3 regions of the Anaerocolumna sp. genome follow, and region 3 is predicted to be linked to each of the others. Evidence: a T-box and tRNA genes for the amino acid it is inferred to sense, from the RefSeq annotation. Region 3 holds a T-box; the other regions hold tRNA genes.
The links. A T-box is a leader RNA that pairs with one kind of tRNA and senses whether it is charged. The one in region 3 lies ahead of thrS (threonine--tRNA ligase), so its partner is inferred to be a tRNA-Thr.
Positions count from the first base shown of each region.

Region 1 (4,793 bases), on a different contig from region 3:
GCACCTGATTTCACTATTTTTACATCTATTTTCACTATAATTTGTTTCTATTTTATTGTAATTAACAGTTTTCATGATTATAATAGATATATCCGAATTGAAGCTCAATTATTTATCTATAGGATTTATTTAAACGGTCATTCGTCTGAAGGGAGGTAATCATGTTAGTCAGATCTAATGAAGAATTTAAGAAAGCTGTATTAAAACATTTAGAGTTCGATAGATATGATACAAATTCCTATACCTTATATACCAATAAAAATAAACCTGAACTGGGATATTTGATTAGCTATACCAGGGAAAATTATTATAATCTTGGAATTGCCGACTATACAATTCCAAAAAATTTCTCACTTTCCTTTGATAATCCGGAACATCTTATTCGTTTTGGTCTTGTATATAAAGGTATCACAGAATTTAGAATTGGAGATAATCCTCCCGCTTCCTTTAGTCCATCCTCTTTTTTTGTTATGGAGCAGGATTTGAAAGGACGACAGGTCTGGAAAAGAGGACAGCATTATCATGGAACTGAGATTACAATTCATGAACGGTACTTTACGGAAATTATAAAACCAAACTTTCCGGATATTATAGATTTAGAAAGCCTGATCAAAAATTATACTTATACTTATCTTCCTCTGGAAATTGCTGATATAGTAAGAAAACTGCAAGGATTGGCATATGAAGATGCTCTAAATAATATCTATCTGGAAGCTAAAATTCTGGAATGTATCGGTATTTTTATCAACGAGGTGAGAAAATATCCTGAGAATGCATTTACTAATCAGATTAATTATGGAACCATAATGATTGGCAGCAGAAGCCTTAATTTAACTTCTTCCGACATCCGGGCTATCCAAAAGGCTCACGATATCATTTCAGAAAAATATAGCAGCCCGCCAAGTATTAAAGCCTTAAGTAAAATGGTATTTTTAAATGAGCAGAAACTAAAGGCAGGCTTTACCAAACATTATCACATGACAATTGGCGAATATACCAACCATGTAAGAATGACTATTGCTGCCAACCTACTTTCTACAACAGATTTAAGTGTTGATGCTATATCCAAAAAAGTAGGCTATGATTACTCCTCTAATTTCTCTAAAATGTTTTATAAAATTTATGGCAAAACACCTTTACAGTTTCGTAAAGCGAAGTAAAAAAATATTTATGCTTATAGCTATTATAACACTTGTCAGAAATGACAAGCACAAAAAAATAGCCGCCCTGCTCTCCGCAAAAAAGTTAGGACGACTATTTTTATCGTAATATAATTTTCGCCGGGACGGATAGGTTTGAGCTATCTTCCGGCTGTCTTGCTAAGCATATTATCTCCTAAAATACATAATAAAGTCAACAACGTTAAAAACTGCTCCTGTTGGCACAGGAACGGCTTAAATAGATACTATATAAGCATGAGCCTATAACAATAACTCCAACACGTATATTGTATCATACAGGCTCAAATAGCACATTACGAAAGGATGTTTGATACAATGGCTACAGTAGAAAAGAGAGGTAGCAGCTACCGCATCACAGTAAGTAATGGCTATGATGTAACAGGTAAACAAATCAGAGAGGAAACTACCTTTACACCAGATTCTAGAAACTTAAAGTAAGCCTTGGCGATCAGTGGCAAGGCTGTGAAGGCAAGAACTGGCAGGAAAATAATAATATCTTTATCCAGTGGAACGGCAAGCAGATGAATATATCCACACCGTATCAGACTTTCAAGGATATTATCCACAAATATAATGCTACGGTTGAGGATAACTCTTTAAAACTTCCCAACATACCTCTGCATGGTCTTCGTCATACTTCTGCCACCCTACTGCGTTCTTTTTTTGGACAGATAAACCTCAAATAAACCCCAAACAATGAAAAAGGCACTCATTTCAGAGTGCTTTTACTTTGTCTTTAAACCGCTGTCCTATTAAATTTACAATATTTCTTTCAAAAGCTCCCGACGAGACTTGAACTCGAGACCTTTACCTTACCAAGGTAACGCTCTACCGACTGAGCTACGGGGGCAGTTAGCTACTATTATAATTTCTTTAGTAACTTATTTAACTTTGTTTTTATTCGTTGTAATGCATTGTCAATGGACTTGGGCTCTTTGTCTAATTTATCCGCTATTTGTAAATAAGAATAGTCTTGTAAATACAAATCCAGCACGTCTTTTTCAAATCCGCTTAAGTGCCTTACGAGTTCATATTCTAACATACTTGTACTCTCTTTGTCAATAACTAATTCTTCCGGATTTGAACCTTTATGCTCATACATTAAATCCACCAAGGAAGCTTTTTCATCTGCATCTGAATTTTCAATATAGGCAGGCGTATCCAAGGATACATATGTATTTAGTGGAAGGTTCTTTTTTCGGTTGGAAGCCTTAATAGCACTGAATATTTGTCTGGATATACATAAATCTGCAAAATTAAAGAAAGAGTTATCCATATCAGAATCATAGTCCCTAATGGCTTTATATAGCCCAATCATTCCTTCTTGTATCAGGTCGTCTTTATCTCCCCCGATAAGATACAGGGCTTTTGCTTTTTTACGTACCAGATTTTTATATCGGTTTAGCATGTAATCCATGGCATCGGGATCGTTATTATGGATTAAGGCGATAATATCCTCATCCAATAATACATCATATTTTTCTTCAAGCATATTACCACCTCCTGATTCATTTTTATCGTTCTTTTTTATTTAGATTACTTTCTAGATAACAATTCAAGTATTATTTTAAAGTTTTATTTCAAATATCATTTTAAGTGCTTTTTAAATTTTACTTTAAATGCTTTTTAAATATTATTTCAAATATTATTTTAAATGTCTGTATATATTATTTTGTATATATTATTAAGTACTTTTTCAAATATTATTTCAAGTGTTATTATCGTTAATGATTTTCCAAGCAGGCTTTCTTTTCATTTTCACGTGCCACTTTAGAATACACGCAGCCACAATAGTCCTGGCGGTATAAGTTATATTCTTTGGATAGTTCTGTAGAACGTTTATAACCGTTCTTTTTCTTGAAATCTGAGAACAGATATGGAGTATCATATCTCTCCCTCAGCATTTCCCCTATTTCGTTTAACTTAGCTGCATTTTTTAAAGGACTTATGGACAAAGTGGTTGTAAAATAATCAAAGCCCAATTCTTTTGCTAACTTAGCGGTTTCTTGCAAGCGCAATTCATAACATCGAAAGCAACGTTCCCCGCCCTCCGGTTCCTTTTCCAAACCTTTTGCCACTTGATAGAAACGGTCTGGCTCATACTCTCCCCGTAAGAATTTTATCGGATTCTTAACGGGTAATTTGCTGATAAGCCGTTGTTGTTCTTCAATACGCCTTTCATATTCCTCCTTAGAGGTAATGTTAGGATTGTAAAAATATATGGTTATATGAAAGAATTGTGATAAATATTCCAGAACATAACTACTGCAAGGGGCACAGCAACTATGAAGTAAAAGGGTTGGTGTAATTCCTTCTTTTGTAAAATGTTCTATGAGTGCATCCAATTCTTTCTGATAATTTCTTTTATTCATCAATTTTCCTCTCATTCTGTAAAGAAAAAGTACTAAATTATCTTTTTTATAAATATTATTAGATAAAGACTTGATTTTCTTCTAAGAATATTATATTATATTATTGCTGTGAAAATCAACTGATATTTCATGAGTAATCGAGGCGTGGCTCAGTTTGGCTAGAGCGCTGTCTTAGGGAGGCAGAGGTCGCAAGTTCAAATCTTGTCGCCTCGATTTTTTATATAGTAAAGTTATATAGTCAAGGGGCTCCATTGCAGAATTGAACTCGTTCAATTCTTGTCGCCTTGATTTTTTATTTATCGTGCTGATTATACAAGGGTTCGTCCCGAGTAAGAAGGCGATGTATGAATAGTGAATTTACATCAATGGTTGTAGAGCTATTGATTTCTATCCTTGCGTCTTCTTGACTGCAAGGTTTTTTTATTGTACATAAGGATATATTAAGTTATAAAATATGTTTTTGCAAATTATAAATTACTATTTTATATTTTTTTCATATATGATTATAATTTATTAACACATAAATCAATTAGTAATTCGGGAATTTATATTAGACATGTAATTATTACGATTCATTTTTAAAAGGAAGTGCCATTATGAAAAAATATATCAAATCCATTTCCATTATTGTTATCATACTTGCTTTATGGTTTTTATTTTCATCTTTGCATATATGGAGTGCTTATGTGCTTCCAAGCCCAGGAAAAGTATTGGATACTTTTATTAAAATGTGTAAGTCCGGAGAGATATTTACTCATATATGGGACAGTTTATTGAGGGTTATTATCGGTTTTTCAATTGCATTCCTTCTGGCATTTTCTTTGGGTGTATTATCAAGTATTAAACCTGACTCTGCTCCTTACTATAGCCATATGGTTGAATTTATTCGAAATGTTCCGCCATTAAGCCTAATTCCTTTGCTGATTCTATGGTTTGGAATTGGTGAAACATCCAAGATAATTATTATTGTTTTGACTTCCTTCTTTCCTATGTTTTTGAATACAAAAAAGGGGCTGGTTTCCTGTGATACTAAGTTGCTGGAAGTAGGTGATTCCTTTGGATTTACTACCAGCCGCAAATTCTTTCACATTATGCTGCCAAATGCCATCCCTGATATTCTGGTAGGCATGCGTACCGGTCTTGGATACAGCTGGCGTTCTATTATTGGAGCTGAAATGATTGCTGCCTCCAGCGGTCTTGGCTACTTTATATTGGATGCACAACAAATGGCCCGCTCTGA
Region 1 covers NZ_DAMAUC010000001.1:54,013-58,805, reverse strand. Annotated here, with positions in the region: gene RT261_RS00285 (helix-turn-helix domain-containing protein) at 162-1,160, shown strand; gene RT261_RS00280 (hypothetical protein) at 1,497-1,619, shown strand; tRNA gene RT261_RS00275 (tRNA-Thr) at 1,959-2,031, opposite strand; gene sigH (RNA polymerase sporulation sigma factor SigH) at 2,044-2,673, opposite strand; gene RT261_RS00265 (epoxyqueuosine reductase QueH) at 2,906-3,553, opposite strand; tRNA gene RT261_RS00260 (tRNA-Pro) at 3,692-3,766, shown strand; gene RT261_RS00255 (ABC transporter permease) at 4,150-4,793, shown strand, end outside.
Region 1: it has a tRNA-Thr gene. The T-box ahead of thrS (threonine--tRNA ligase) is inferred to sense a tRNA for this amino acid. The anticodon was not compared.

Region 2 (4,793 bases), on a different contig from region 3:
GGAATAATAACTTTCAGCAGTATATCTTTCTTGCTGCCTCCTAATGTTCGGATTAATTTGATTTTATCTTCTTCTACATTGGAAAAGCTGGTGTATAAACTAATAATGGTTCCAAATACCGCCACAGATATTGCGGCTACAATAATGGTTTTGACGTTATTTCCAAGCCATACAATAAAAACCGGTGCCAATGCTGACTTAGGAAGGCTGTTTAGTACAACAAGATAGGGCTCTAATACTTTTGCAATACTGTCATTCCACCACAATAAAGTTGCAGCCAGAAAGCCAATGATAATAACTAAAGCAAAACTGACGAAAGTCTCCATTAAAGTAATACCCATATGATAAAATATACTTCCGTCAGAAGTCATATCCAGAAATGTTTTTACAACTCTTGAGGGACTGCTGAAGATAAAAGAGTTAAGTATTTTTGCCCGAGTTGTTAATTCCCATAATGCAATAAACGAAGTGATAATGAGTATCTGATAGATTCGTATGATACGCATTTTCTTCATGTGCTTTTTTACAAAGGCCTGGTGGGAAGCGGAAATAGCCAGTTCAGTAGAATTTATTTTGTTTTTATTCTTCCTCATTTCTATTTAGCTCCTTCCATATTAAATTAAAGTAATCCCTGAATTCAGGAGCACTTCTTGAACGAAAAGGAGTTTTGTCTTCTACAGTTAAGTTTATGGGAATAACACGTTTTACGGTTCCCGGACGAAGACTTAAAACTATAATTCGGTCCGCCATGGAAACCGCTTCCGATATATCATGTGTAATCAATATAGCGGTTTTCTTTTCTTTGCGTATAATACTCCAAATATCATCCGATACTTCAATTCTGGTTTGATAATCTAAAGCAGAAAATGGTTCATCCAAGAGCAAAATATCAGGTTCTAATAATAAAGTACGGATTAAAGCAGCTCTTTGTCTCATACCTCCGGAAAGTTCAGATGGTTTTGCATTTTTAAAAGTGATTAACCCATAAGTAGTTAACATGTCATTAATCAACAAATAACTCTGATCTGTCAGTTTATGTTGAATCTCCAGACCTAAAGTAAGGTTTTTAAGAGTAGAACGCCATTCTAACAAATGATCCTTTTGCAGCATGTAACCAATATTTTTCCCAGATGATTTAATATCTTTACCATTTATATAGATATCCCCGCTGTCAGGAGCAATAAGTCCGGCAATCAGCGATAGAAGGGTCGATTTTCCACATCCGCTAGGTCCCACAATAGCAAGAAATTCGCCTTCATTTACATAAAACGAAACATCGTCCAAAGCGGGAGTTTCACTCTCGAGATTATGGTAGTTATAACTAACGTGGTCAATTCTTAAAAATTCGCCCATATATTCCTCCATATTTAGTTATATAGTATTATATGAAGGCAAAATTGTTAGGTTACTTTCCTGAAAATATAAACACATTCGTTATATTTATAAAAATAATAAAAATTAAGTAAAATATTAATAAAAAAATTATAAGATAATAGTAGATTAATAGTGTTAAATCGGTTAAAATATAGCTATAAGTTCTGAATTCTTGAATTTTGTCATAAAGACGGTCTAATATAATTTTATAGGATAGTGTTATTACAAAAGAATAGTACCTATTTTTTGAGATGCCTGAAATCAACATCATGTTTGGAAATCTGAAAAAAATATACAGAAGGAGAAGTTGTAAGATGAAAGATTTTGTTATTACTGCAGATTCTAATTGCGATTTATTACCTGATTACATAAAAGAAAAAAAGATTGGAATTATACCTCATTATTATGATTTGGAAGGCATTACATATGGTGACGAAATTAACTTGACTCCAAAAGAATTCTATGATAGGATGCGGACTGGTTTGATGCCCACCACTATGGCAAGTAATCCGGCTGTTATAAGGGAAACTTTTCAAAAATATGCGGACCAAGGTTTAGATATTTTACATATTAGTTTTTCTTCTGCTCTTAGTGGAGGCCACAGCAATGTTGTAACTGGTGCAAGAGAAATATCTGAAGAAAATCCTGGTGTAAAGATTATTGTATTGGATTCTTTAAATGTGTCCATGGGCGAAGGCATGGTGGTTATGAAAGCTGTTCAGTTAAAAGAAGCCGGTAAGACCTTAGAAGAAATTGCTGAATGGATTGAAGCTAACAAATTAGACTTTTGCGTGCAGTTTACAGTAAATGATTTATTTCACCTTCAAAGAGGGGGAAGAGTATCTAAGATGACTGCAATCGTAGGAAGTATTATTAATATAAAACCTTTGTTGATTGTGAATAAAGAAGGAGCCTTGGTTTCTTCCGGTACTGCCAGAGGCCGTAAAAAATCGTTAATTACAATTGTAGACGATATGGAAAAACAAATGGGTAAATATAAAGAAGAAGACAATGTAATCTGTGTTGTTCATGGTGATGCGCAAGAGGATGCGGAGTACATAGTAAAATTAATAAAAGAAAGACTGCATACTAACAACGTGATAGTGAATACCGTAAGTCCAAGCATAGGAGCGCATTCCGGTCCTGGTGCGGTAGGGATATGCTTCATGGGAGAAAGCAGAGAATAGTTTATTCGGAAAAATAATTGTATAAAACTACTAATAGAATAATATTATTTAATAGAAGCTCGTTTATAAAATATAATGTTGTAAAACAATAAACTGTCATTCTAAGCATAAATTTCAGATATATAGAATTTTATGTTTAGAATCTTATAAACAGATTCTGCCCAAGGGCTTAGAATGACAGCTTTTTTGCAATAAAAAAAGGCCTGAGAGCCTTCTGTAAGCTGAAAATCGGACTTGAACCGACGACCTACTGATTACGAATCAGTTGCTCTACCAACTGAGCTATTCCAGCAGAATATATATGGTACAAATTTGCTTCTAAAGAGCTAAGAAGCAGCCGTACTAGTATCGGCTAATAAAATAAAGATCGAGGTGACGGGATTCGAACCCACGGCCTCTGCGTCCCGAACGCAGCGCTCTACCATCTGAGCCACACCTCGAATTAATATGGCAAAGAAAGGGTTACTATCAACCTTGCCAAAGATATTATGATACTTTTTAAGAAAAAAGTCAAGACTAAAATTATTGTTCTTACGGGTCAAAATAATTCTACTGGAAAAATAATTCTTCTTGGTATATAATATTGACTTTTCCATCTAAAGTTGCTATAATCAGTTGAATTAGTAAAATTTACATAATAAATCTGCGAAGAAGCATTCTTATACCTGGGTATGGGGGTGGTTTCTCTTTTTTTACATTCGTAGATTTTGGATAATTTTGGGAGGACATATGTACAAGGTGAAAAAAGGAATTATGGTATTGGCGTTGGCCACTTCAACATTGCTTCTTAGTGGTTGTAGTGTCGGAACCAGTTCCCTGTTCGTGCATCCGGAAGAACAGGGTTATGAATATGTAGTTACATACGATACTTTAGGTGGTCATATCAATCAAGAAAAGAAACGAGTCGTTTATTATGCAGACAATTCTTTATTATTTGAGCCAAGCGGAACTTCAGGTATGCTGGTACAGCCCAAGAATGGTGATAAGTCACTGGTTGGGTGGTATACCAAGTATACAACAGAAGAAACACAGAATGGAACGGTTTATAATTTTAATGAAGAAGATTTATGGGATTTTTCAGCTGACCGAATTTCTGACGAGTCTACCGTTGATAAGAGCTTATCTTTATATGCAAGATGGGCTGATAATCCATCTATTAACTTCTTAGATGCAGCAAATCCTGATGAGAGTCCTTTATTAAAATGGACAATTAATGTTGGAAGTGAATTAAAGCGTCCTACATCTACAGAACCCAAGAAGCAAGGATATACTTTAATTGATTATTATAAGGATCCGGAATGTATAGAAAAATATGAATTTAACCAACTAATCGAAGAAGACGATATCGATTACTCAAATGGCGGAAAAGCTCAAATAAATATCTACTGCAAATTTGTAGAAGGTGATTTAAAACGTGTTAAAACTGTAAGTGATTTAAAGGCAATGGCAGATAATAAGGAAGGACATTACATATTAGCTAATGATATGGATTTATCCAAGGAAGTTTGGACACCAATTGAAGGTTTTAGCGGAGTATTTGATGGCAACGGATATGCTATTGAAAATCTTAATCTAAATGTAAAGAATCGTGTTTCTGGAATTGCTGCTAAAAAAGCAGAAGAGGTATCTTACGGATTATTTTCTAAATTAGAAGGTGCTAAGATAATGAATCTAACAATGAAGGATGCGAATATTGTAATTGACAAGTCTACCAATGTTAAGCTTTGTGTAGGAGCATTAGCGGGGCGTACCAAGAGAACAACAATTGAGAATTGTGTTTTTGACGGAATTACAATATCTTCTGATGGGGCGTTAAATATTGATATTGTTGCATCTGGATTTGTAGCTGGTGATTATTCAACAACCATAACAAATTCTATATTTAATAATATTAATGTTAAAGTAACGACTTCAGGAAATTTAGAAACCATAGAAGGCAAGTAATACATATGTAGTAGGTTGTGTGATAGTTATTAAAGCACTTCATATCAACAAACATAAGAACCGATAATCGGTAATAGCATTGGATAATTAAGTCGAAAGGCTATGATTATAATAATTAAAAATGGAGGTAGTTTATGAAAAAATCAAAGAAATTATTAGCGTTACTTCTTTGTATGACGATGATTCTTTCATTAGCGGCATGCGGGAAGAAAGGGAAAGATCCCGATGACACTAAGTCCACTGTAGCACCGACAGATACAGCTGGCGGGGAGAAAAGTGAAGTAAAAC
Region 2 covers NZ_DAMAUC010000017.1:62,875-67,667, forward strand. Annotated here, with positions in the region: gene RT261_RS14155 (ABC transporter permease) at 1-593, opposite strand, end outside; gene RT261_RS14160 (ABC transporter ATP-binding protein) at 580-1,353, opposite strand; gene RT261_RS14165 (DegV family protein) at 1,689-2,561, shown strand; tRNA gene RT261_RS14170 (tRNA-Thr) at 2,781-2,853, opposite strand; tRNA gene RT261_RS14175 (tRNA-Pro) at 2,929-3,001, opposite strand; gene RT261_RS14180 (InlB B-repeat-containing protein) at 3,291-4,505, shown strand; gene RT261_RS14185 (ABC transporter substrate-binding protein) at 4,640-4,793, shown strand, end outside.
Region 2: it has a tRNA-Thr gene. The T-box ahead of thrS (threonine--tRNA ligase) is inferred to sense a tRNA for this amino acid. The anticodon was not compared.

Region 3 (4,793 bases):
ATTTTAAGACTCTGGATAAAAGGGCTAAGGCATTTGCCAGAGTCTTTACTAAAGTGTGCTGCAATACAGTGGAACAAGTTATTGTACCTACCCAGAAAGTAAAAGATTTATTATTAACTTACAGTGTTCATAAAGAAATTAGTATAGTACCTACAGGGGTGAATCTTAAAAAGTTTAATCCTGCTCTTTATTCTAAGGAAGATGTACTAAGATTAAAAAAGCAATATGATATTCAGGAACAGGATAAAATAATGCTTTATCTGGGACGTGTTTCCAAGGAGAAAAACATTAGTGAAATCATAGAATCAATGCCGGAATACATGAGTAAAAGAGAAAATGTAAAGTTTGTTATTGTAGGCAATGGGCCTGAGATGGAAACCTTGAAACAAATGGTGGCAGAACGAAATTTGGGCGGAAAAATTTTGTTTACCGGAGCACAGCCTTGGGATAATATTGGATTGTTTTACCGAATGGGTGATGTATTTGTAAGCGGTTCTACCAGCGAGACACAAGGGCTGACATATATTGAAGCCATGGCTGCAGGGCTTCCTATTGTAGCCAGACGGGACAGATGTTTAGATGACATTTTGGTTCCGGGCTGGAATGGCTATGATTTTACAGACCGAAAAGGGTTGTTAGAAGGCCTGGATTCAGTGCTATTCGGTGAGTCAGATATAGCATATGGCGAAAATGCAAGAAAGAATGTACAAAAACTGTCTACGGAAGCATTTGCAAGAAACGTAGAAAAAGTTTATGAAGAAGTTATGAAACGGGATGCCATATCGAAGAAGCGTGAAGAATATGAGTCGAGAAAAATAAGACGTTTATCTCGTAGATAGGGGTAATTCATGAATCTGTTTACAGTTACATTTTTATTAATAGGCGTATGTTGTATATTATACTTTGGAATAATCATACTATATGCAGGACCCAAAGCCTCTTTTTTGCAGTTTTGGATAGTTACAGGAATGCTTCTAATACTTGCAGCATTCCTTTATCCTTTGATGGATACAGACAAAATTGCCATTTGGAAATACATTAAGCCAGTGGCAGTTATTATATTAATCTTAGGTGCCGCCATCTTTATTCTGACAGAAATACGAATTATTGCGGCAGGATGTAAAAAAGTAAGTACATCGGCAGAGTATGTAATCGTACTGGGTGCTCAAGTAAAGGGAAGGGTATTATCCAAAACATTAAAAAAACGTATGGATACCGCCTGTAAATATCTTAAAGAGAATAAAAAGGCGAAAGTAATTGTGTCCGGAGGACAAGGAGAGGGAGAAGATATATCAGAAGCGGAGGCGATGGGCAGTTACTTGGTAAAACAAGGGATTGAGCCATTCCGGATTATAAAAGAAGATCAATCTGTTAATACTTATGAAAATATGAAATACAGCAAAAAGTTTCTAAAAGAAGAAGGGGTACCTGTTGTTCTTATAACAAGCCGTTTCCATGTATACCGGGCTATGGGAATTGCTAAAAGGCAGGGATTGAAGGCACAGGGCCTTGGAGCACCTTCGGATCATGTTTTAACATTGAATTATTATATTAGAGAGTTCTTCGCAGTAGTGAAAGATAGATTGATTGGGAACATATAAAGAATTATTTTACAGTACTACAGGTATTTTACTCTTGACAAAGAAATTTGCAATGTTATAATAAAAATTAATTAAAAATTCTAAACACCTAATACGTTGAAGAGACGAGTAAGATGTGAAATATTACAGAGAGAGATATATTGGCTGAGAATATCTTAATAGGAATCATCTGAAGACTACCTCTGAGTGGCTCTAATCCGGCCCGGTGATTACGTTATAATCAGAAAGAAGCGGGTAATGATACATTACCAATGAGGGTGGAACCGCGAGTGAATAGATACTCGTCCCTTTCGATTTACTGGATAGTAATTCGAAAGAGACGATTTTTTTATCGTCTTTTTTCGAAGGAATCATGAACGAAGAATGGGTTGAAAATAATTCATTCTTTCAACATTTTGAAAGGAGCATGGTTATATGAAGATTACATTAAAAGATGGATCAGCAAAAGAGTATGCAAACAGTATGTCCGTTATAGATATTGCAAAGGACATTAGCGAAGGCCTTGCCAGAATGGCATGTGCCGGTGAAATAAACGGTGAAGTAGTGGATTTAAGAACCGTAGTGGATAAAGATTGTGAATTAAATATATTAACCTTTAATGAGGATGCTGGTAAAGCAGCATATAGACATACTGCTTCACATGTGTTGGCAGAAGCAGTTAAAAGATTGTATCCCCATGCAAAGCTTGCAATTGGACCTTCTATTGATACCGGTTTCTACTATGACTTTGATGTAGAACCATTTGATAGAGATGCACTTGATAAACTGGAAAAAGAAATGAAAAAGATTATCAAGGAAGGAGCAGAACTGGAGAAATTTACTCTTCCCAGAGCAGAAGCAATTCAGCTTATGAAAGATAAAAATGAGCCATATAAAGTTGAATTAATTGAAGACCTTCCGGAAGATGCGGTTATTTCTTTCTACAAACAAGGGGATTTTGTTGACCTATGTGCCGGCCCTCACTTAATGAGTACAAAGAGTATTAAAGCTATTAAATTAATCTCTTCCTCCGGTGCTTATTGGAGAGGCAGTGAGAAGAATAAGATGCTTACCAGAGTATATGGTACTGCCTTTACCAAGAATGCAGATCTGGATGCCTATTTAGCTCATTTGGAAGATGTTAAAAAACGTGACCATAATAAACTTGGACGTGAGATGGAAATCTTTACTACTGTAGATGTTATAGGTCAGGGTTTACCTCTTATTATGCCTAATGGTACTAAGATTCTCCAAACACTGCAAAGATGGATTGAAGATGAAGAAGATAGAAGAGGCTATGTAAGAACAAAGACTCCATTTATGGCAAAGAGTGACTTATACAAAATCTCCGGACACTGGGACCATTATAAAGAAGGTATGTTTGTACTTGGTGATGAAGAAGTGGATAAAGAAGTATTTGCCCTTCGCCCTATGACTTGTCCTTTCCAGTACTATGTATATAAATCAGCACAAAGATCCTATCGAGATCTTCCCCTTCGTTATGGTGAAACTTCTACACTTTTTAGAAATGAAGATTCCGGTGAAATGCATGGATTAACTCGTGTACGTCAGTTCACTATTTCTGAAGGCCACTTAATTGTAAGACCGGATCAAATGGATGAAGAGTTTAAAGGCTGTCTTGATCTTGCAAGATATTGCTTAAAAACATTAGGCCTTGAAGAAGATGTAACTTACCGTTTATCCAAATGGGATCCTAATAATAAAGAAAAATATATCGGTACTGAAGAAGTTTGGGAAGAAACTCAGGGAAGAATCAGAAATATATTAATTGATCTTGGAATTCCTTTTACAGAAGAAGAAGGAGAAGCTGCCTTCTATGGTCCTAAAGTAGATATACAGGCTAAGAATGTATATGGCAAAGAGGACACTATGATTACCATTCAATGGGATGCATTGATTGCAGAACAGTTTGATATGTACTACATCGATCAGAACGGTGAAAAAGTTCGTCCTTATGTTATTCATAGAACCAGCGTGGGCTGCTATGAAAGAACCCTTGCCTGGCTGATTGAGAAATATGCCGGATTATTCCCAACCTGGTTATGTCCTGAACAGGTAAGAATACTTCCTATTTCAGAAAAATATCATGATTATGCAAAGAAAGTAGAAAGTCAGCTAAAAGATAATGGAATTCGCTGCAGCGTTGATGAACGTGCAGAAAAGATCGGTTATAAAATCCGTGAATCAAGACTTGACAGAGTTCCTTATATGCTGGTAGTTGGACAAAAAGAAGAGGAAGAAGGCTTAGTATCTGTAAGAAGCCGTTACCTTGGAGATGAAGGACAAAAATTTATAGATACTTTCATAAATGATATTTGTAAAGAAATCAGAACAAAAGAGATTAAAAAAATTGAAGTAGAAGAGCAAAAGTAATAAAGAACTGTTCTGAATTAAAATAAACCCTATAGAATAGAAGTCAGAAAAAGGATTAAAGTAAAAAATCTTCTTTCTGGCTCTATTCTATGGGGCTTTTTTATACACAAATTTAATGGAGAAACTTAAATAGGTGAAAGCAATTAAAAGATGGAATAATTATGAGGCATAAAATATGGTTTCGTGAATTATGGTATTATGATATTTCATGCTGAAGTAAACGGTTAATTTCTACAAAAACATACATTAAATTATACAAATTATATAATAATGTTAATTTATGTGATAATATAAAAATATATACAATAATTGCAACTTTAAATTTGAAAATAGATAAAATAGATAAAAAATAATTCTTAAAATAATTATTGCAACATAAATTATTATTTTTAATTCAGCATATAATGTATAAATTTTGATGAAGGTAATGAGGTTATGGATAATTATTTAAATGGTTTAAAAAATCATTAATACTTTACTAAGTAAAAATAAATATTTCCCCCTAAAAGAACATTTTTCTATTACATTGGGCGAAATCAATGCAGAATTCTACTTAGCCAGCGAATTTGTTTTTGTACTACCCGTCCAACAAAAAGCGTGGGTTAGATGGTGTTTTAGGGTCTTGCAATTAAAATAATCCACTTCCTTTATTCAATTATAAACCTAAAATTATTAAATCTGGTACATAATCTAATGCTTTTATTGAACTGTTGGTTATTCCGATAAGAGAAATATCATCTTCTTCACCTAGGCAATCAACAAACTCTTTACAAGCATTTGGCTCATCTTCGACAAGTAATATTGATAGTATATCCAACC
Region 3 covers NZ_DAMAUC010000007.1:125,071-129,863, forward strand. Annotated here, with positions in the region: gene RT261_RS07875 (glycosyltransferase family 4 protein) at 1-839, shown strand, start outside; gene RT261_RS07880 (YdcF family protein) at 849-1,601, shown strand; T-box leader at 1,689-1,893, shown strand; gene thrS (threonine--tRNA ligase) at 2,016-3,974, shown strand.